Regions from separate parts of the Cupriavidus sp. MP-37 genome, predicted to be linked through region 2. Evidence: riboswitches for the same ligand, from Rfam matches in the RefSeq annotation. Region 2 holds a riboswitch; the other holds the start of a gene.

Region 1 (10,758 bases), on a different replicon from region 2:
CGGTGCCCAGTTCGCTCATCTTCGCGGCCTTGGCCTGGCCACCATGGCCGGCATGGCCGCCGTGCGTCTGTGCGGTTGCGCTGGCGGCCGCCAGCGCGGCAAAGGCGATCAGCCCGGCAACGATGCCGCGGACAGCGGAGCGGGCGCCTGGCATGGTGGAAGTCAGCGTGTTCACGTGCTCAGAAGGAAAGTTTCGCCTCGGCGTAGAACGTCCGCCCCGGGTACGGGTGATAGACGAAATAGCGCTGGTCGGTGAGGTTGTCGATGCCAAGCCCGAGCCGCACATTGCGCGCCGGCTTGTAGGTCACCTTGACGTCGAAGGTCAGGAAGCTGCTGGTGCCGCCGAAGGTGTCGGGGTTGGTATCGGAATTGTCGAGCGTATTGTACTGCCGGCCCGAATAGGTCATCGCCAGCGTGCCGGCCCACGCCGGCGTGAAGCGATAGGTGCCGGCCAGGTTGGCGCGCCACTTCGGGATGCGGTAGAAATACTTGCCCACCGAGGCCGGATTGTTGGCGTTCTCCAGCGTCTTCGAATGGTTGTAGGCGCCGCTGGCCGACAGGTCGAAGCCGCGCACCAGCACGTCGCGGCCGTCATAGGCGAGCTCGATACCACGCGTGCGCACCCGGTCGACGTTCTGGAAACTGGTGACGGTGGGAAATACCGTGGTGTTGGTCTGGCTGACCAGCGCATCGCGGATATCGTCCTCGTACAGCGAGACCCGGAAACTCGACGCCTCCACCGTGCGCTCGAAGGTCAGGTCCTTCGAGAAGGAGCGCTCCGGACGCAGGTTCGGGTCGTTGTTGATCAGCGCCGTGCCGGTGATGCGCCCCTGGAACAGCTCGCTGACGGTGGGGTAGCGATAGGCCTGGCCCAGCGACAGCCGGCCCAGCCAGTCCTGCCCGAACGCCTTCTCCAGCGCCAGCTTGGGCGACCAGTTGGACTCGCTGCGCACCGGATAGCCGACCTGCACGCCAGGCTGGCTGCGGCTGCCATCATAGGCGCGCCAGTGCTCGTAGCGCAAGCCGGGGATCAGCTTCCAGTCCTCGGCGAAGTACCAGGCGTCCTGCGCGTAGAGCGCCTGGGTCTCGGTCTTGCCGGTGAAGGCATTGTTGAACGCGGTGATGGTGGCCGCGCGCCAGTCCGAGGTGTTGTAGGTGGTGTTGCTCAGCCGGTAGTTGTCATAGTGGTAGCCGAACGTGACCCAGTGCCCGCCCTGCAGGCGCTGCGGGCGGTAGTCGGCCTTCAGGTCGAGCGTGCGCCAGCCGGTGCCGTCGCCATAGGTGACCGTGCCCGGTCCGTTGCCGACGGAGTTGGCGCTGCGGCTCACGTCCTTGCTGACATCGAACAGCGACGCCACACCGGAGAAGTTCCACCCGGTCTGGTTGCGCGTGCGCAGCGACAGGCCGTAGAGCCAGCGCGCATCCTCGCCATTGCCGGGCGCAAAGGCGTTGGCGGGAATCACGTACTGGTAGCCGCCGATGTTCACCGGTCCGCCCGAGACCACATTGCCGCTGGCATCGCGCAGATAACTGCCGGTGGTGTTGGAGCGGTCCTGCTGCCAGTATGCGGCGGTGAACTGCGCCTGCAGCGTGCTGGTGATGTCATAGCCAAGCTTGAGCTTGAGCTGGTCCTGTACCGTGTGCGTGACGCCCTCGCTGTTCACGCCCATCACCACGCGGTCGCGCCCGCTCTGGTCCTGGTCGAAATAGGCGCCGGAAACCGGCGTGTCCGCCGCGCCCGCAGGCCGCGTCGAGCGCGACGCGGTATAGAAGCTCAGCGGCTGGCTCTTGCTGTCCTGCCGGTCGACGCTGACCAGCCACGAGAACGCACCAACGCGGTCGCCCACATAGGCGTTGGCATGCACCCCGTTGAAGTTATCGTGGGTGCCGTACAGGTTGAAGCGCTGGGTGAACCACTGCACGCTGGCATCGCCCTCGAACTTCTCCGGCGTGCGCGTGGTGATCAGCACCGTCGCGCCCAGCGAATTGCCCGGATACAGCGCCGAATACGGGCCGTACAGCACGTCCATGCGCTCGATCTCGGCGGCATTGACCAGCGACCAGCGCGGCGGGAAGCTGAAGTCCGAGCCCAGCAGGTTGGACAGCAGCAGCCCGTCCGCATAGACCAGCCCGCGCGCCGACTGGCGCGAACTGGTGCTGCGCACCGAGATGATCGAATTCATATCGCCGATAAAGCGCTTGCGCACGGCGAGGTTGGGCGCGTACTTCAGTGCGTCTTCCGTATTGACCACGTTGAAGTCAGCCATGCGCGTGCTGCGGATGCCATAGGCCGGCGACGGCGTGTTGGGCGGGATCGCCGGCGTGTCGCCGCGTTCGGTGCTGGCCGATACCACCACCTCCTGCAGCGGCGCGGGCGCCTCCACCGCCTGGGCGGCGGCCACGGCGGGGCCCATCAGCACTGTCGAAACGGCCAGCGCAATGCGATTTTTCTTCACTGGAAACCTTGTTGTCGTCTTTTTGGCTCGCTGTGCTGCGTAGCATCAGGCGCACCTCCCGCACCTCCAGCATAGCGAGCGCTGACATTTTATGGGCCGAGGCGATCCGCGCCGATGCGACATAGCGACGCGGGCCGCCGGGGATATCCGCGTTAACCCGCATACCCAATACCCGGCCTTGTCACTACATTGCCCCGACTGGCCTCCAGCCAGCGTGATGCAGGGAGAGACTGTCGCGGCGCCCGCCGCGCACGGCGCCGAAGGAGCAACCGCCCCGGAAACTCTCAGGCAAAAGGACCGGCATCACCCGTCAGTGCACTCTGAAGAATGCCGGACGCCATCGTCCGCCCGGCATACCGAAGGAGCAAGCGCGCCCCGCCCCGCTGCCAGGCGTCGCGAATCTCTCAGGTCCAGAACAGAGGGGGCGTCCTTCACGCATGTTGCGTGCGGACTCCTACCCTTCGACGTTCCTGGATCCTGCAGATCATGAAGACAATCGCTGTCATCGGCGGTGGTATCACTGGTGTCACCACGGCCTACGCGCTGGCCCGGCGCGGCTTCTCCGTCACGCTGTTCGAACGGCACCGCTATGCCGCCATGGAGACCTCGTTCGCCAACGGGGGGCAGCTCTCCGCCTCCAACGCCGAGGTCTGGACCCACTGGTCCACCCTCGTCAAGGGCATCAAATGGATGCTGCGCAACGATGCGCCGCTGCTGGTCAATCCCCGGCCCAGCTGGCACAAGCTGTCGTGGTTCGCCGAGTTCATCGCGTCGATTCCCAACTACCGCCGCAATACCATCGAAACCGCACGCCTTGCCATCGCCGCGCGCGAGCACCTGTTTGCGTGGGCGGCGCAGGAAGGCATCGACTTCGACCTGAAGCGCGCCGGCATCCTACACATCTACCGCGACCGCGCCGGCTTCGAGCATGCCAGCCGGGTCTCGGCGCTGCTGGCGCAAGGCGGCCTGGAGCGGCGCGCGGTGACGCCGCAGGAAATGCGCGCGATCGAGCCGACGCTGGCGGGCTCCTACTACGGCGGCTACTTCACCGAGAGCGATTCGACCGGCGACATCCACAAGTTCACCAGCGGCCTGGCCGCCGCCATTGCGCGCCTGGGCGTGCGCTGCCTCTACGGCCAGGACGTGCGCGCGGTCAAGACCGACGGCCGGCGCGCCACCATCACCGTGCAGGACGGCAACGACAGCACCAGTGCCACCTTCGACGGCGCCGTGATCTGCGCCGGCACCGCCAGCCGCGCACTGGCCGCCGGGCTGGGCGACCGCGTCAACATCTATCCGGTCAAGGGCTATTCGATCACGGTCAACCTGACCGACGACGCCAGCCGCGCCGCGGCACCGGTGGTCAGCCTGCTCGACGACGAAACCAAGCTGGTCACCAGCCGCCTGGGCGACGACCGCTTCCGCGTTGCCGGCACCGCCGAGTTCAACGGCACCAACCGCGACATCCGCGCCGACCGCATCCGCCCACTGGTGGACTGGGTGCATCAGTGCTTCCCCGGCGTCAGCACGCGCAGCGTGGTGCCATGGGCCGGACTGCGGCCGATGATGCCGGACATGCTGCCGCGCGTGGGACGCGGGCGCGCGGCCTGCATCTTCTACAACACCGGCCACGGGCACCTGGGGTGGACCTTGTCGGCGGTGACGGCGGATATGGTGGCGGGGGTGGTGGACCAGGCAATGGGGAGTGCCCCGGCGATGGTGACAGGCGCTGCGCTGACGCCGGCGCGAGCCTGAACTTCGGAGGGAAAGGGCTAAGCCCGCACGCTGATGCCGTTCAGTAAAGTGACTGTCGTCCCCGCGAAAGCGGGGACCCAGTGACTTTTAACGACGCTGGGTTCCCGCCTTCGCGGGAATGACGGTAGGGCATTAGAGCCCGCATGCGCATTTCAAGAGTCAGCGATTTCTGAATCCGTTGCCCGGATCCAAACTTCGCGCGCCCCTGGAAATGCGACATCTCTCATCGATTCCCCGCTACCAACAGGAAATACTGGTGGCGTCATCGGACCACCGATGATCGGGTGTGGAAAGCCCGGATGTTTAAGGTGGACAGGCGTTGCGCTTGTAACGGGCAACGCCTGTGTGTTCGCACGAACCAAGCTGGCTCCCTGGCGGGCCGGGCGAGGCAGCCGCAAGGCTGACCGGTTCCCCACCTTAGACCGGTCTTTCCACCCTCGCTGTCTGGCCCGCCGCCCTCATGTGGAAATGAGTGGCGCGCTTTCACTAGTGGGGAATCAATGGCAACGATCGATGAAATGACCAACGAATGCCTGCAGCAGGTTCGCGCAGGAATTGAAGGGGTACTTGTACTTCTGGATCATGAAAGCGAAAGCTCGGAGGGCTGCTTCAGCGCGCTTTGCCTGCTTGGCATGGTGAAGATGCAGATTGATGGGCTGATGGTTGAGCGAGAGCGGTTGCAATAGCGGTTGGGGGGTGTGATGGTGGGTCTGTGCTATCACACCTCGCCTTGGGTTCCGCTCCGCGATCTCGAGCTTGCCGTCGGCGCAGAGGCACATTGGAGCAACTTTGCCAGCCCCGGAGTTCGTCGAAGAGCCTAAAATTTGTGGCGCATACCCCGTGCAAAGCTGGTGCCACTGCCCTCTCCGCTAACCTTGTCGAACACCGTCACAGCGTACACGTCCGTTCGCTTCGACAGGGCATAGTCATAACCATCGGCAAGTCCATGGCGCCGAAAGTCCGCCATGACATCGCTACGTACCGGTGAAGAAACCGCAGAGGCCAGGATCCTTCCGCTGCCGACTGGAATCTGTGCGCCCATCTGCAGCGTGTCAGTTGTCGTCGATGCACCGCTGGTGCCTACACAGATGGGTCGAGATCAAGGCAGTCTCAATTAATCGTCGCGCGAATCGTCATCGGCATTGCTTCTGGCGCTCAGAAAATCGACAAACGCTCTTGCCTGCAGGGAAAGTGAGTCATATCGTTTGAAAACAAGCATCAGATGGCGCGCCGCCCAGTCATCTGACAATGGAATGATTCTCAACTGTAAGCTCGAACGATATACCTCAGCTACTCTCGTTGGCATGATGCAGATGCCTGCCTTTGCTGCCACTAGGCTGCAAGCCGAATCGAAGCTCGAAACGCGAATACGGTATGTTAGCAAGCGGCCGAGTTCGCCCGCCTTCATTGCAAGAATTTGTCCGAGCGCACTCCCTTCCGGGAATCCAATGTGGACGTAGCCGAGTGTCTCGCTAAAGCGGATCGCCTCACTGTTCGCCAATGGGTGTCCGGATGCTACGACCAGCGCGAATACTTCCCGGCGATAAGGAACAGTCGAAAGTTTGCATCCTTCATGAACGATGTGCGTAATGCCGACATCCGCAACGTCATCGCTAACACCGCGAATGATCCCGGCGCTCAGTCGCTCCTCGAAACTGACTACGACGTCGGGGTACTTCTCCTCCAGCGCCACAAGATCTCGAGGAACGAACTGGACCATCGAAGAGAGGTTGGCGAGCACGCGAACGGTTCCGTAGACGCTGGAGTCAACGTGCGTTATCTCCGCAATCATACGCTGCAGATCGACATCAATTTTCATCGCATAGGCCAGCACGACCTCGCCCGCGCGCGTCAGTCGCGTCCCTGACGAGTCGCGAAACAGAAGCTTGGTACCCAGGGTACTCTCCAGCTCCGAGATGCGCCGGCTTATTGCTGAAGGCGCGATATGCTCGGCTGTCGCTGCCCGCACGACCCCGCCTTCCGCCTGCACGGCTCTGAACAGTCGAAGCGAGGTCAAATCAAGCTGCTTGATAGTCTGTGGCATTCCTGCTTTCCCTAATCGCAACCCCGGCTCGCCCACGTCCGAAGCGCCGTAGAGATCGCTATAACGCCCCTCATCTTTTCGCGCAAGGTCTTTTCTCTTCTCTCAGGCGGCGCTGCGCAGCGAAAGCGAATCAGCAACTGCACCCATCCACACCACAGGCACGAATCCATCGGTGTTCTCGTTTCGGCACGAGAGGCGTCGACATTTGGCAATGGCCCGTTCAGTGGCGGGCAGCGATACTAATCCCAAGTCTGTCCCCCGCGAAAGATTGGGGAACGAATGGATTATAAAGGAGACAATGTGCTGCAAAGCGTCAGTCACGCTCGTGCCTCATTTCATGTGAGTTCGAGCGCTCACCCTATGTATGTGGAGCGTTGGGCACCATTGTCCGGCGCGTCAGAGCACCCGCCTGTCGTCTTGATTCACGGCGGTGGTCATACCGGCTTGTGCTATAGCCATACGCCCGACGGCCGTCCGGGCTGGGCCTCCCTTTTTGTTCAAAGTGGATATACGGCCTATGTCGTAGACTGGCCGGGCCATGGCCGGTCGCCACCGCCCCATGACTTTGCGACCATGTCGATGAATGCCGTCATCACTGCGCTCGTCGACTTGTTGGATCAGATCGGGCCAGCGACCTTGGTTGCCCATAGCGCTGGAGGGACCGTGGCGTGGGCTGTGGCGGATAGACGGCCCAACAGCGTTTGTGCGATCTTGGGTATTGCGCCCGGCCCCCCCGGCAATCTGCTTCCTGTGCTGCCGTCCGATCCCCTCGAATTTGAAGCACTATCTGCCCGCGAAGATCTGGGCCACCCTGTTTATCATTCAGAAACAGCGCCAGTGTATTTCTCCAGCGAATTCATCCGGCGCTACTGGGCCAACAGCAAGCACTTCCCACTCGAAGCCATTGACGCTTATGAGAAAACAATCGTGCCGGAAAGCCCGAGAATATTGAACGAACGATTCAACATTGGTGGTTGTTCGCCGCAGGTCTTATCGCCGGATCGGATCCGACGTATTAGAAGCCTCGTGGTTACCGGCAGCGACGATCCAAGACATCCAAGAAGCGTTGATGAAGCCGTGGCCCAATATGTTGGCGCAACCCATTTGTGGCTTCCAGATATCGGCATCGAAGGCAATGGGCATAGCCTGATGATCGAACGTAACAGCAGCGAAATTTTCGACGTGGTATATCAATGGCTGACGGCCTACGAAAACCGACCAGTTGAGAAGGAGGCGTAAAGCTATGACGCAGATTTCCGCAAAACGGGCCTGGATTACCACGACGCTCTTCTTCGTGTGCATGGCCTTTTCCTATGTAGACCGTCAGATCATCAGTATTCTAGTCCAGCCAATTAAGGCAACGGTTGATCTTAACGATACCGAGATAGGACTTTTGCAGGGTCTGTCATTCACATTATTCTATCTGATTGCTGGTATTCCTCTTTCATGGCTCGCTGACCGTGTTAATAGAGTACGGCTTGCTGCTGGCTGCATCTTTGTATGGTCGTTGGCAACGACCTGCACAGGACTCTCCCGCGTGTTCCCGATGCTTGTGATTGCGCGCGCCGGGACGGCAGCCGCCGAAGCGGGCTTTCATCCCGCAGCCTTGTCAGTCGTAGGCGATATTTTCCCGGCGCGGCATATTCCGCGCGCGACTGCTCTTTTCATGCTTGGACCGATAATCGGTAGCGGCTGCGCGCTGTTGCTGGGTGGCGCATTGCTGTCTTGGTTCACCTCTCTCGCAATCGGTCCCCTGCCGATTATTGGGCGGCTTCACGCGTGGCAATGGGTATTCGTTGCAGTGGGTGTACCGGGCATGCTGCTCGCCAGCTTGGTGCTGGCAATGGTAAAAGAGCCGAGCCGCCGGGAACTGCGAGCCACACTGGACGGTAATTCCACAGAACCAGTGAGTTTCAGTGCTGTATGCCTTTTTCTGCTTACCCGTGATCGCTTCTATCCATTGTATTTTTTAGGGTTTGCGTTCTTCATTCTCGCTACTACTGCGTATGCTGCGTGGTTTCCATCCGTGGTGATCCGCAAATTCCTCATTGACCCTAAAACCGCTGGCCTGGTGCTTGGCTCCACGTTTCTGATTTCCGGTGTACTCGGGAATGTGTTCGCTCAGATCTACGCATCGAGGCATGTCGAGCGAATCGGTGCATTGCCAGTTGTCATGAGAGTCATAGTTGGATCGATTGCGATGATGGTCCCCTTGGCAATCGTTGCACCGCTCCTCGGCAATTATGTATTGGCCGTAGTCCTGTATGCGCCGCTGGTTCTGCTCCTGTCGACAACCCAAGCCTTGTTCCTGGTCCCCCTGTTGCTTAGCGTGCCTAATCGCATGCGCGGCCAATCTATCGGCATCTTTGCCCTCGTGATCAACGCGTTTGGTGGAACTGTCGGACCATTGATGACAGGAGTCTTTTCCGATGGTCTCGGCATGGGCGGAGCCGGCACCGCGATTGCCCTAACCATTACTTCGGGAGCCGGAATTCTGGGCGCCCTTGGCCTTCTTTACGCGGCGTCGCAGAGCACCTTAATTATCGGCTCGGATCTCGCTGACGCCGCGCCTGCCCTTGATATCCATCCTAGCCTGGGCGATCCAAAGCCAGGATAAGTCTGATCCGATTATCCGTCGAAGTTCGATCTCGACGCAAAGCAATATCGCGAGTGGCCCTAATGACGAACGCGCACGGAAGCAGAGCGTACGAGCGGCCGCTCTGACCGTAACGCGTTAGCTGCCGCATTCCCTCACGTCGGGCCGTTGAAAGGGACTGCCTTCGTTCGAATCGCCGCCGCGAGCTTGCGATTAGCCCTCGGTCAGTCATCTTGTGTCGCGGCTCGTCGGCTTGGCGTGACAGCGCGCGCCATCGGCTTCGAGCATCAGGAGGTTGTCACAGAGCTGTACGACTGGATCAACGGTCTTGAGCAAATCGGGCAGATGCGGGACTACACGCGGAAATTCGGGATCTCGCCGAAGCGGGGTCTCACGTCCGTCTGATCGGCTGGCCGCCCGGGTAGGCCTGATGCATGGCGGCATCCGTGTCTTTCGCCGGCGGCAGGCCGAACATTCGCCGGTACTCGCGCGTAAATTGCTGGACGCTTTCATAGCCCACGGAAAACGCCGCGTTGCTCGCCGAAATGCCTTCGGTCGTCATCAGCCGGCGTGCCTCGATGAGGCGCAACTGCTTCTGGAACTGTAGCGGCGACAATGATGTCGCAGCCCGGAAGTGCTGGTAAAACGCAGACGCGCTCATGCCGGCCGTTGCCGCCAGACGTTCCACCGGTAGCGGTTGTGCGAACTCGGCCCGCAACAGGGCGACGGCGCGGGCTACACGTTGCGTGTGACTTTGCGGCGGGCCAATCTGACGAATTATCGGGCCATGCTTTCCCACCAGCAGCCAGTAATGCATCTCACGCACGAGCTGCGTCTGCAGTACTGGCATTGCCGCCGGCCGTTCAATCAGCCGCATCAGCCGCAGGGCGGCGTCCGCAACCTCTGCGTCCGATGGCTCAACCTGTACCGGCGACTCCTGGGCGACGGGCCCCAGCTTCATCTCTACCGCCAGTTCTGCAATGGCTGCCACATCGAGGTCCAGCACGAGGGAGTAGTACGGTGCGTCGGCGCTGGCGCGCGTGATCTGGCTGATCGTCGGCACGTCCGACGTGATTAGCAGCGAATCGCCAGCGCTGAAGCCGAACGTCTGCTGCCCCATCACCACCCGCTTGCAGCCTTGCAGCACAAGGCACGCGAGGGGGCGGGAGATCGCGTAATCGATGCCGCTGGGCGCTGTCGCCCGGATAGCAGTCAGGCCCGGAATGGGGGTTCGGGCCACGCCGTTCGGGCCGGCATACGCCTCGGCATAGCGGCGCACCGCGTCGAGCAAGAGATCACTCATTTGGGGAACGTTGTCATCCATCAGCCGCCATCGTAGCCGGTCCGGACAACTAGAAACATCAGGTTTGGAGAAACAGGCCAATAACCGAGAGATTCAGGCAAAGGAATCTGGCACGCCGGATACCAGAATGGACACCGGATTCCACCACACGCCAAGGACTCTCCTCATGACCACGATTTCTCTCGTTACCGGTTCCAGCCGCGGCCTGGGCCGCAATACCGCCGTGTCGATCGCCCGCAAGGGTGGCGACGTCATTCTGACTTACCAGAACCGCGAAGCCGACGCAAATGCGGTCGCGGCCGAGATCGAGGCGCTTGGCCGCAAGGCGGTCGCCCTGCAACTCGACGCCGGCGATATCTCCGCCTTTCCGGCCTTCGCGGAGCGGCTGAAGGCCGCACTGCAGCGCACCTGGCAGCGCGACAGCTTTGACCATCTCGTCAACAACGCGGGCCACGGGGAAGTTGCGCCGATCGCCGAGATGGGTGAGGCGGCGTTCGACAAGCTGGTCGATGTGCATTTCAAAGGCGTGTTCTTTCTCACCCAGAAGCTGCTGCCGCTACTGGCGGACGGCGGACGCATCGTCAATCTTTCGACGGGACTGACG
Region 2 (10,758 bases):
CGCCTTGACCGACGCCATCGCGTTGCGCTCGATGCACGGGATCTGCACCAGCCCGCCGACCGGGTCGCAGGTCAGCCCCAGGTTGTGCTCCATGCCGATCTCGGCGGCGTTCTCCACCTGTGCCGGGCTGCCGCCGGTGACCGCTGCGAGTGCGCCGGCCGCCATCGAGCAGGCTACGCCGACTTCGCCCTGGCAGCCGACCTCGGCGCCGGAGATCGACGCGTTGAGCTTGTACAGCAGCCCGATCGCGCCGGCAGTGAGCAGGAAGTCGACCACGCCCGCGCGGTTGGCGCCCGGCACGAAGCGGTCGTAGTAGTGCAGCACCGCGGGAATGATGCCGGCCGCGCCGTTGGTCGGCGCCGTGACCACGCGCCCGCCGGCGGCGTTTTCTTCATTGACGGCGATGGCGTACAGGTTGACCCAGTCCATCACCGAGAGCGGGTCCGACAGCGTGCGTTCGGCGCGTTCGGTCAGGCTGCGGTACAGCTCGGGCGCGCGCCGCTTCACCTTGAACGGGCCCGGCAGCTCGCCGTCGGTGCGGCAGCCGCGCGCCACGCAGGCCTGCATCACGTCCCAGATGTGCAGCAGGCCGTTGACGACCTCTTCCTCGCTGCGCCAGGTCAGCTCGTTTTCGAGCATCAGCCGGGCGATGCTCTTGCCGCTGGCGCCGGCCATCCCGAGCAGTTCCTTGCCGCTGCGGAACGGGTGCGGCAACTGCTGCGCGGCCTTGAGCACCTGCGTATTGGGCGCGCCGGCAGTGACCACGAAGCCGCCGCCGACCGACAGGTAGCGCGCCTCGCGCAGCGTCGCGCCGCCGCCATCGAAGGCGTGGAACTTCATGCCGTTGGGATGCTCGGCCATGGCCTCGCGCCGGTAGAAGGCGATGTGCTCCTTCCCGATGAAGGGCACCATATGGCGTCCCAGCAGCGACAGCTCGCGCGTCTTGCGCAGCGCCGCCAGGCGCGTGTCGATGGAATCGGGATCGATGGTGTCGGGCGCCTCGCCCATCAGGCCCAGGATCACGCCCTTGTCGGTGCCGTGGCCCTTGCCGGTGGCGCCGAGCGAGCCATACAGCTCCACCCGCACGCTGGCGACTTGCGGCAGCAGCCCGTCGCGCTCCAGCCCCTGCGCGAACATCAGCGCCGCGCGCATCGGGCCCACGGTGTGCGAGCTCGACGGGCCGATGCCCACCTTGAACAGATCGAATACGCTGACTGCCACGGACCGCCTCCAGATTGATGCCGGACCAGGCCGGCGGGCGCCGCGTTGCGCGGCGCCCTGAGTACAGCTTAGCTTGTGGGCGGGGTGACGGCTCAGTCCACCACGTAGTCGCTGACCGGCACGCAGGCGCAGAACAGGTTGCGGTCGCCGTACACGTTGTCGGCGCGGCCGACCGGCGGCCAGTACTTCTGCGTGCGCAGCGAGGCCACCGGGTAGGCGGCTTCCTCGCGCGTGTACTGGTGGGGCCACTCGTTGGCGGTGACCACCGCGGCGGTGTGCGGGGCGTGCTTGAGCGGATTGTCGTCGCGGTCGAAGGTGCCGTCCGCAACCCGGCCGATTTCCTGGCGGATCGCAATCATCGCGTCGATGAAGCGGTCCAGCTCATGCAGCGCTTCGGACTCGGTCGGCTCGATCATCAGGGTGCCCGGCACCGGGAAGCTCATGGTCGGTGCGTGGAAGCCGTAGTCCATCAGGCGCTTGGCCACGTCTTCGTTGCTGATGCCGGTTTCCTTCTGCAGCGGGCGCAGGTCCAGGATGCATTCGTGCGCGACCAGACCGTGCTGGCCGGTGTACAGCACCGGGTAGTACGGCGCCAGGCGCTTGGCAACGTAGTTGGCGGCCAGGATCGCGTTTTCGGTCGCGGCGGTGAGGCCGGCCGAGCCCATCATCGCGATATACATCCACGAGATCGGCAGGATGCTGGCCGAGCCGAACGGTGCCGCCGACACGCCGCCGATGCCGCGCTCGTCGCGGCGATAGCCGACGCTGTCCTGGTTGGGCAGGAAGTCCGCCAGGTGTGCGCCGACCGCAACCGGACCCACGCCCGGGCCGCCGCCGCCGTGCGGGATGCAGAAGGTCTTGTGCAGGTTCAGGTGCGACACGTCGCCGCCGAACTGCCCGGGCGCGGCGGTGCCGACCATCGCGTTCATGTTGGCGCCGTCGACGTAGACCTGCCCGCCGTGCTTGTGCACGATTTCGCAGATCTGCTGCACGCCCTGCTCGAATACGCCGTGCGTGGACGGGTAGGTGATCATGATCGCGGCCAGGTTCTGGCTGTGCTGCTCGGCCTTCCTGGCCAAGTCTTCCAGGTCGACGTTGCCGTTCTCGTCGCAGGCCACCACCACCACCTTCATGCCGGCCATCTGCGCCGATGCCGGGTTGGTGCCGTGCGCCGACGACGGGATCAGGCAGATGTCGCGGTGGCTCTCGCCGCGGCTGGCGTGGTAGGCGTGGATGATCAGCAGGCCCGCGTATTCGCCCTGCGAGCCGGCGTTGGGCTGCAGGCTGACCGCGGCGTAGCCGGTGGCGGCGCACAGCATGGCCTCGAGCTGGTCGATCATCTCGCGGTAGCCCACGGTCTGGTCCAGCGGCGCGAACGGGTGGATCTGGCTGAACTCGGGCCAGGTCACCGGGATCATCTCGCTGGTCGCGTTCAGCTTCATCGTGCACGAACCCAGCGGGATCATGGTGCGGTCCAGCGCCAGGTCCTTGTCGGCCAGCATGCGCAGGTAGCGCAGCATCTCGTGCTCGGCGTGGTGCGTGTTGAACACCGGGTGCGTCAGGTAGGCGCTGGTGCGCGCCAGCGCGGGCGGGAAGGCGTCCTGCGCGGCGGCCTCGAGCTTGTCGAAGTCGACCTCGGCGGGCAGCGGCTTGCCTTGCGTGAAGATCTCCCACAGTGCGACCACGTCGGCGCGGGTGGCGGTCTCGTCCAGCGAGATGCCGACGCGGGTGGCGCCGGCATGGCGCAGGTTGATGCCGCGCGCGGTGGCGGCGGCATGGATCGCGTCGGTGTTGAAGCCGGTTTCCAGCGTCAGCGTGTCGAAGAAGCTGGCATTGGTGCGCGCAAAGCCCAGCGCCTGCAGGCCGGCGGCCAACGTCGCGGTCAGGCGATGCACGCGCTGCGCGATGCGCTTCAGGCCTTGCGGGCCATGGTAGACCGCGTACATCGACGCCATCACCGCCAGCAGCACCTGCGCGGTACAGATGTTGGAGGTCGCCTTCTCGCGGCGGATATGCTGCTCGCGCGTCTGCAGCGCCAGGCGGTAGGCCTGGTTGCCCTGCGCGTCGATGGTCACGCCGACCAGCCGGCCGGGCATCGAGCGCTTGAACGCATCCTTCACCGCCATGTAGCCGGCGTGCGGGCCGCCAAAGCCCAGCGGCACGCCGAAGCGCTGCGAGTTGCCCACCGCCACGTCGGCGCCCCATTCGCCGGGAGCGGCGATCAGCGTCAGCGCCAGCAGGTCGGCGGCCGCCACCACCAGGCCGCCGGCGGCGTGCACGGCGTCGGCGATGGCGCGGTAGTCGTTGATGTCGCCGTTCACGCCCGGGTATTGCAGCAGCACGCCGAACGCGCCCGCGGCAGCGGCGTCGGCGGCGGGGCCGACCTTGACCTCGATGCCCAGCGGCAGCGCGCGCGTGCGTACCACTTCCAGCGTCTGCGGCAGCACGTCGTCGGCGACGAAGAAGATATTGGAGTCGTGCTTGTTCACGCGCTGCAGCAGCGTCATCGCTTCGGCGGCGGCGGTGCCTTCGTCCAGCATCGACGCGTTGGCGATATCCAGCCCGGTCAGGTCGGTGACCATCTGCTGGAAGTTCAGCATCGCTTCCAGGCGGCCCTGCGAGATCTCGGGCTGGTACGGCGTATAGGCGGTGTACCAGGCGGGGTTCTCGAAGATATTGCGCAGGATGACGCCGGGCGTGATGGTGTTGAAGTAGCCCTGGCCGATAAAGCTCTTCAGGACCTTGTTCTTGCCCGCCAGCGCGCGCAGCTTTGCCAGCGCGGCCTCTTCGCTGAGCGGCTCGGTGAACTCGCCCATCGGCATGCCGTCGCGGCGGCGGATGGCGGCGGGGATGACGGCGTCGATCAGCGCGGCGCGGCTGTCATAGCCGAGCACCTTCAGCATGTGCTGCTGTTCGGGGGTATCGGGGCCGATATGGCGGGCGGCGAAGGCGTCGCGCGCCTCCAGTTCGGCCAGCGTGGGCCGGTTTGCTTGGGCGGCTTTCATGGGCAGCGGGGCGTTCATGGGCAAGAACCTCGTGGTGGGCGCCGGCGGCAGGTGGTCAGCCGTGCCGCGGCGCCGCGAATGCGGTGTGCCGGTCCCTGGCGCGGGACCGGCGGGCGATCAGGCGCCGACGCTGGCCTTGTAGGCGTCGGCCGACATCAGGCCGTTGACGTCGTCGCCGTTGGCCGGCTTGAGCTTGAACAGCCACGCGTCGAAGGCGTTGGCGTTGACGCTTTCCGGCGCCGCGGTGGCGGCTTCGTTGACGGCGATGACTTCGCCGGCCACCGGTGCGTAGATGTCGGACGCGGCCTTCACCGATTCCACCACCGCCAGCGCGTCGCCGGCACCGACCGACTTGCCCACTTCGGGCAGTTCCAGGAAGACGATGTCGCCCAGCGCGTCCTGGGCATGGTCGGTGATGCCGATGGTGAGCGTGCCGTCGGCTTCGACGCGCACCCACTCATGCGACTCGGTGTACTTGAGGTCAGCGGGGAAATTCATGAAGGTTCTCCGGATTCAGATCTGTTTCTTGTTGGGTGATGCCTGCCCGGCAACGCTGCCGGCAGGCGAGGGCGACCGTTGGGTGAGCGGGGCTTGCCCTTAGCTCACGAGTGCCTTGCCATGACGCACAAACGGCAGTTTAACCACAGTCGCGTTGAGTTTGCGGTCGCGGATCTCCACCTGCACGGTGTCGCCTACGTTCACGCCCCGGGGCAGGCGCGCGAACGCAATCGATTGCGACAGCGAGGGGCTGAAGGTGCCGCTGGTGATTTCACCGTCACCGGCGGGGGTGATGACCTTCTGGTGGGCGCGCAGCACGCCGCCCGCTTTTCCTTCCGTCGGACGCAGGATCAGGCCGAGGAACTGCTGGCGTTGCCCGTTGGCGGCCAGCGCCGCCTTGCCGGTGAAGTCGCGCTCGCTCTGCAGGTCGACGGTCCAGGCCAGGCCCGCGTCCAGCGGCGAGACCTTGATATCCATGTCCTGCCCGTACAGGTTCATGCCGGCTTCCAGGCGCAGCGTGTCGCGCGCGCCCAGGCCCGCCGGGCGCACGCCGGCGGCATTCAGTTTCTCCCACAGGCCGGCGACGCTGGCGGCGGGCACCACCAGTTCGAAGCCGTCTTCGCCGGTGTAGCCGGTGCGCGCCACCATCACTTCGCCGAGGGCGGGGTCCTGCACTACCACGGCGTTGAACGGCTTGAGCGTGTCGGAAGGCTGGGTCGACGGGAAGGTGCTCCACACCTTGGCGCGGGCGTTGGGGCCCTGCACCGCGACGATGGCCAGCGGCTGCACGCCCGCGGGCGCGACATCTTCACGGCGCGGCGTGATGGTCACGCCGCTGCCGGTGGCGTCGTTGCGGGCGCGGATCCAGTCGATATCGCCCACCGCGGTGCTGGCATTGACCACCAGGCGGAAACGGTCCTCGGCGAAGAAATAGACGATCAGGTCGTCGATGACGCCGCCGTTCTCGTCGAGCATGCAGGAATAGAGCGCCTTGCCGGGGGTCTGCAGCTTGTCGACGTTGTTGGCCAGCAGGCCGCGCAGGAAGCTGCGGGTATTGGCGCCGGCGAGATCGACCACGCACATGTGCGAGACGTCGAACATGCCGGCATCGTTGCGCACGGCATGGTGCTCTTCGATCTGCGAGCCATAGTTGACCGGCATGTCCCAGCCGCCGAAGTCGACCATGCGGGCGCCGAGGGCGCGGTGGATAGCGTTGAGGGGCGTGGCCTGGAGCGTCATGGAATCCTCGGGGGCAGTCTCGGTTGGCGAAAACAAAAAAGGGTCATCCGCCGCAACGATCGCTACGCCGATATGGCAAGCAATCCGCTGCGGCGGATGACCCCTCTGTCCTCGATACCTGAGAGATTACGAGGCGGATCCAATCGATCCCAGCCTCGCGCGCCCCTTCGGTGGACACGCTCGCCACGAATGGCGGGTGCCGCTCTCCAGAGTGCGGCATGCATCGTGTGCATGTTGCATGCCGATCCGACCGGTCCGTGGTGCCTGAGAGTTTTCGGGTGATACCCCTTCGGCGGCGCAGGCGATGCGCGCTCTCCCGGTCGGATGCGCGCAATGTACGGGAGGCCCCGGCCTTTGTCAAACCACGGCAGGGGCCCGCCGTACCCGACGCTGCGCGGCCGGGCTTACTTCTTCTTGTCGTCGGTGACGACGTTGCCGATCACGCCGCCCACGGCCGCGCCGCCCAGCGTACCCAGCGCGCTGCCGTCGGTCAGGATGGCGCCGCCCACCGCGCCGGCACCGGCACCGATGGCGGTATTACGTTGTTTCGGGGTCATGTCCGCGCAACCGGCAAAGGCCGCGACCGTCATGCCGATCAGGGTCACCTTGGTCAAACTTTGCAGGGTTTTCATTGTTGGCTCCGATGTGATGATCTGTGCATGCCCGCGCGGCCCGGCGGACCGGGGGACACACTGGTTAGAGTGTCGCGTTATGCCATTGGCTCCGGTCTTTACGAAGTGTTACGCCAGTGACACAGCCAGGCCGGCGCGCGCGGCGTGCGCTGACTGACCAGCCGTGGCGCGCGTGTTAACATCGGCAGCTTTGCCGCGGTCCGTTGCCCGGTTGCCGGCAACTCCCGCCGTTCCCCGTCGATTCCGCCGCTGCCCCCAAACGCCCGCTCCGCCTCCCCGCATGACCCATGGCCTGAACCCCGCCCAATCCGAAGCCGTCCGCTACCTCGACGGGCCTTGCCTGGTGCTGGCCGGCGCGGGCTCCGGCAAGACCCGGGTGATCACGCAGAAGATCGCGCATCTGATCGAGGACAAGGGCTTCGAGCCGCGCCATATCGCCGCCGTCACATTTACCAACAAGGCGGCCAAGGAGATGCAGGAGCGCATCGCCAAGCTGATGGAGGGCAAGACCACGCGCGAGGGCAAGCGCATTCCGCTCAGGCAGCTGACGGTCTGCACCTTCCACTCGCTGGGCGTGCAGATCCTGCGCATGGAAGCCGAGCACGTCGGCCTGAAGCCGCAGTTCTCGATCATGGATTCGGACGACTGCTTCGGCCTGATCCAGGAGCAGCTGGGCACCACCGACAAGAAGCTGATCCGCGGCGTGCAAAGCACGATCTCGCTGTGGAAGAACGGCATGGTCGACCCCGAGGCCGCGATCGCGCAGGCCGCCAACGCAGACGAGCACCAGGCCGCGCTGGTCTACCGCAACTACGTCGCCACGCTGAACGCGTACCAGGCGGTGGATTTCGACGACCTGATCCGCCTGCCGGCAGAGCTGTTCGCGCGCGATGAAGCGGTCCGGCTCAAGTGGCAGAACCGCCTGCGCTACTTCCTGGTCGACGAATACCAGGACACCAACGCCTGCCAGTACCAGCTGCTCAAGCTGCTGGCGGGCGGCTCGCACCTGCGCGCGCCGGCCTTCACCGCGGTGGGCGACGACGACCAGGCCATCTACGGCTGGCGCGGCGCCACGCTCGACAACCTGCGCGGGCTGCAGACCGATTTCCCGGACCTGAAGGTGATCAAGCTGGAGCAGAACTACCGCTCCACCGTGCGCATCCTGGAAGCGGCCAACGCCGTCATCGCCAACAATCCCAAGCTGTTCGACAAGAAGCTGTGGAGCGAGCACGGCATGGGCGACCCCATCGCCATCCATCCGATGAACGACGAGGAGCACGAGGCCGAGTCGGTGGTGTTCCGCCTGTCGGCGCACAAGTTCGAGCGCCGCGCGCAGTTCCGCGACTACGCCATCCTGTACCGCGGCAACCACCAGGCCAGGCTGTTCGAGCAGATCTTGCGGCGCGAGCGCATCCCGTATGTGCTGTCCGGCGGCCAGAGCTTCTTCGACAAGGCCGAGATCAAGGACATCTGCGCCTACCTGCGCCTGATCGCCAATCCCGACGACGATCCCGCCTTTATCCGCGCCATCACCACGCCGCGCCGCGGCGTCGGCAACACCACGCTGGAAGTGCTGGGCACCTTCGCCGGCCAGGCCAAGGTGTCGCTGTTCGAGGCGGCGATGATGGGCGGCATCGAGGGCAAGCTGCAGCCGCGCCAGCTGGAACCGCTGCGCGTGTTCTGCGAATCGATGGTGCGGCTGGCCGACCGCGCGGCCAAGGACCCGGCCACCGAGGTCCTCGACGACCTGATGGCCGGCATCCACTACGAGGCCTACCTGTACGACAGCTTCGACGAACGGCAGGCGCAGTCGCGCTGGACCAATACCCTGGAATTCCTCGACTGGCTCAAGCGCAAGGGCACCAAGCCCGAGGGCGCGGACGGCGGGGAAGCCACCGGCTTCGACACCGCCGACGGCTTCGGCAGCGAAGGCAAGAACCTGCTGGAACTGACCCAGACCGTGGCGCTGATGAGCATGCTGGAAGGCCGCGAGGAAGACCCCGACGCGGTGCGGCTGTCGACGCTGCATGCGTCCAAGGGGCTGGAATATCCGCATGTGTTCCTGGTCGGCGTGGAAGAAGGCATCCTGCCCCACTGCCGCGAGGACGAGGACATGAGCGACGAAAAGATCGAGGAAGAGCGGCGCCTGATGTACGTGGGCATTACGCGCGCGCAGCGCAGCCTGCATGTCAGCTGGTGCAAGAAGCGCAAGCGCGCGCGCGAGACCTATTCGTGCCAGCCGTCCCGCTTTATCGGCGAGATGAAGCTGGAAGAGGCGCCCGCGCCGGTCGACGCGACCCCGGCGATGAGCCCCAAGGACCGCCTTGGCGCGCTCAAGGCGCTGCTCGGCAACGGTGGTAATGGTGGTAATGGCGGCAAGGCGGCCGCCGGCTGAGCCGCCGCGGCGCTATCGCATCGCTAGCGTGCGCCCGACACCGCCAGCGTGACGTACTGCGAGCCGCGCTGCCCGCGGCTGAAGTCGAGCGTGAAGTCGCCCACGTCGACGCGCCCCTGCAGCACGCGCCGCAGTTCCGCCGGCCCGCCCGTGCGCACGCCCTGCAGCGCCCGCGCCAGCCACGCGGCGCCGATATAACCGGCCAGCGTCGCCGGCGACGGCGGCTCGTCCAGGTACTGCTTCATGCGCGCCACGTGTTCCTTTACCACCCGCAACGTGGCTTGCTGCGGGCCCGGCGCCACCTGGGTCAGCAACATGCCGCCGGCGTAGCCGCGGCCCAGGATCTCGCGCGCGGCATTGGCACTGACGGACGACAGCCCCACCAGGAACCCGTACCACCCCTGCGCCGCCAGCGCCCGGCCCAGTTCGGCATAGGCCAGGGTGTCGCCGGCGACGATCACCGCGCCCGGACGCGTTGCGGCAATGCGCCGCGCCGCCGCTTCGCCGGTGCCTTCCAGCAGCACGGCGCGGGTGCCCGTCTGCGCCTCCAGCCGGGCCAGCGACGACACCGCAAAATCCGGCGCCACGGCCAGCGCGATGTGCGTCAGCCCGTAGCCGCGCAACTGTTGCGCGGCGGCGTCCAGTTCGGCCTGATAGTCGGCCCGGGTGAACCAGACGTTGTCGGCGGCCAGCGCCAGCCCCGACAGCGGCGCGACGATCTGCATGCCGCGCCGGGCCAGCTCGGACGATGACGCCAGCACCGGCAGCAGCCGGTCGCCGGGGCCGAACAGCAGCCCGGCATGCTCGGTGTCGGCCAGCGCCACCGCCTGCGCCAGCGCGCGGCGCGGATCCGGGTCCGCATCGCGCACCACGTGCTGGATCCGCACCGGACCGCCGGCGGCATTGGCGGCGTCGAACATGACCTTGGCCCCGGCGAGGTAGTCGCGGGCCAGGTCGGACTGCGCGCCGTTGCGGTCGACCAGATGCCCGACCACCACCGTGCGCGGCGCCTGCGCCAGGGTGGGAAGCACCGGCACGGCGGGCAGCGCCAGCGCCATGCCGGTGGCGGCAAGCAACCGGCGCCGGCAGACGTCTGCCGGCGGCTGGCCGCGCAGCGGTGGGTACGGCGCGGGCGTGGTGGATCGGCGGGAAAGCGACATGGCTGGGGATCAGGACGGATCGCGCGCGGGCGCGGTGGCGCGCAGCGTACCCGGCCTCCATGACGCCAATGTGACGTACGCGCGCGTGTCGGTAGGAAGCGAAGGCAGTGGCTCAGGCCCGCGCTTGACGGCGGTCAAGCTGCGGGCGCCGGCCCGGTCCTACGATGACGTGTCGCACACCCATTCCCCCGCGCCCCCATGAACCCGTCTGCCATGACTTCCCCCGCGCTCGACCGCCGCGCGCTCTCCGATTTCCGCGCGCTGGCCGGCCGCATCGACGGCAACGGTCCGCGCTATACCTCGTACCCGACCGCCGACCGCTTCCACACCGGTCCCGACCTGTCGCTGTACCACGACGCGCTCGACGCGTGCCGTGCCGACGCGTCGGCGCCGCTGTCGCTATACCTGCATATCCCGTTCTGCGAGAACATCTGCTACTACTGCGGCTGCAACAAGATCATTACCCGCGACCACGGCCGCAGCGCGCGCTACGTCAGCTACCTGGGCCGCGAGATGGCGCTGGTCGCCGGGCGGCTGGGCGCGCGCCGGCAGGTAATCCAGTCGCACTGGGGCGGCGGCACGCCGACCTTCCTCAACCCGGAGGAAAT

The links. A riboswitch is a leader RNA that binds a small molecule or an ion and turns the genes downstream of it on or off. The one in region 2 is predicted to bind glycine.
Region 1: it holds a riboswitch for glycine, as region 2 does, so the genes downstream of both, LIN44_RS21945 (D-amino acid dehydrogenase) here and gcvT (glycine cleavage system aminomethyltransferase GcvT) in region 2, are expected to answer to the same signal.

Annotation. Positions count from the first base shown of each region.
Region 1 covers NZ_CP085345.1:1,202,762-1,213,519, forward strand. Annotated here, with positions in the region: gene LIN44_RS21935 (sialidase family protein) at 1-175, opposite strand, end outside; gene LIN44_RS21940 (TonB-dependent receptor) at 180-2,456, opposite strand; glycine riboswitch at 2,668-2,766, shown strand; glycine riboswitch at 2,767-2,885, shown strand; gene LIN44_RS21945 (D-amino acid dehydrogenase) at 2,901-4,211, shown strand; gene LIN44_RS21950 (DUF1484 family protein) at 4,712-4,897, shown strand; gene LIN44_RS21955 (LysR substrate-binding domain-containing protein) at 5,326-6,255, opposite strand; gene LIN44_RS21960 (alpha/beta fold hydrolase) at 6,535-7,494, shown strand; gene LIN44_RS21965 (MFS transporter) at 7,499-8,872, shown strand; gene LIN44_RS21970 (AraC family transcriptional regulator) at 9,243-10,175, opposite strand; gene LIN44_RS21975 (SDR family NAD(P)-dependent oxidoreductase) at 10,321-10,758, shown strand, end outside.
Region 2 covers NZ_CP085344.1:373,631-384,388, forward strand. Annotated here, with positions in the region: gene LIN44_RS01725 (L-serine ammonia-lyase) at 1-1,221, opposite strand, end outside; gene gcvP (aminomethyl-transferring glycine dehydrogenase) at 1,314-4,244, opposite strand; gene gcvH (glycine cleavage system protein GcvH) at 4,344-4,724, opposite strand; gene gcvT (glycine cleavage system aminomethyltransferase GcvT) at 4,824-5,963, opposite strand; glycine riboswitch at 6,059-6,183, opposite strand; glycine riboswitch at 6,205-6,292, opposite strand; gene LIN44_RS01745 (glycine zipper 2TM domain-containing protein) at 6,368-6,595, opposite strand; gene LIN44_RS01750 (UvrD-helicase domain-containing protein) at 6,876-8,990, shown strand; gene LIN44_RS01755 (ABC transporter substrate-binding protein) at 9,014-10,150, opposite strand; gene hemN (oxygen-independent coproporphyrinogen III oxidase) at 10,349-10,758, shown strand, end outside.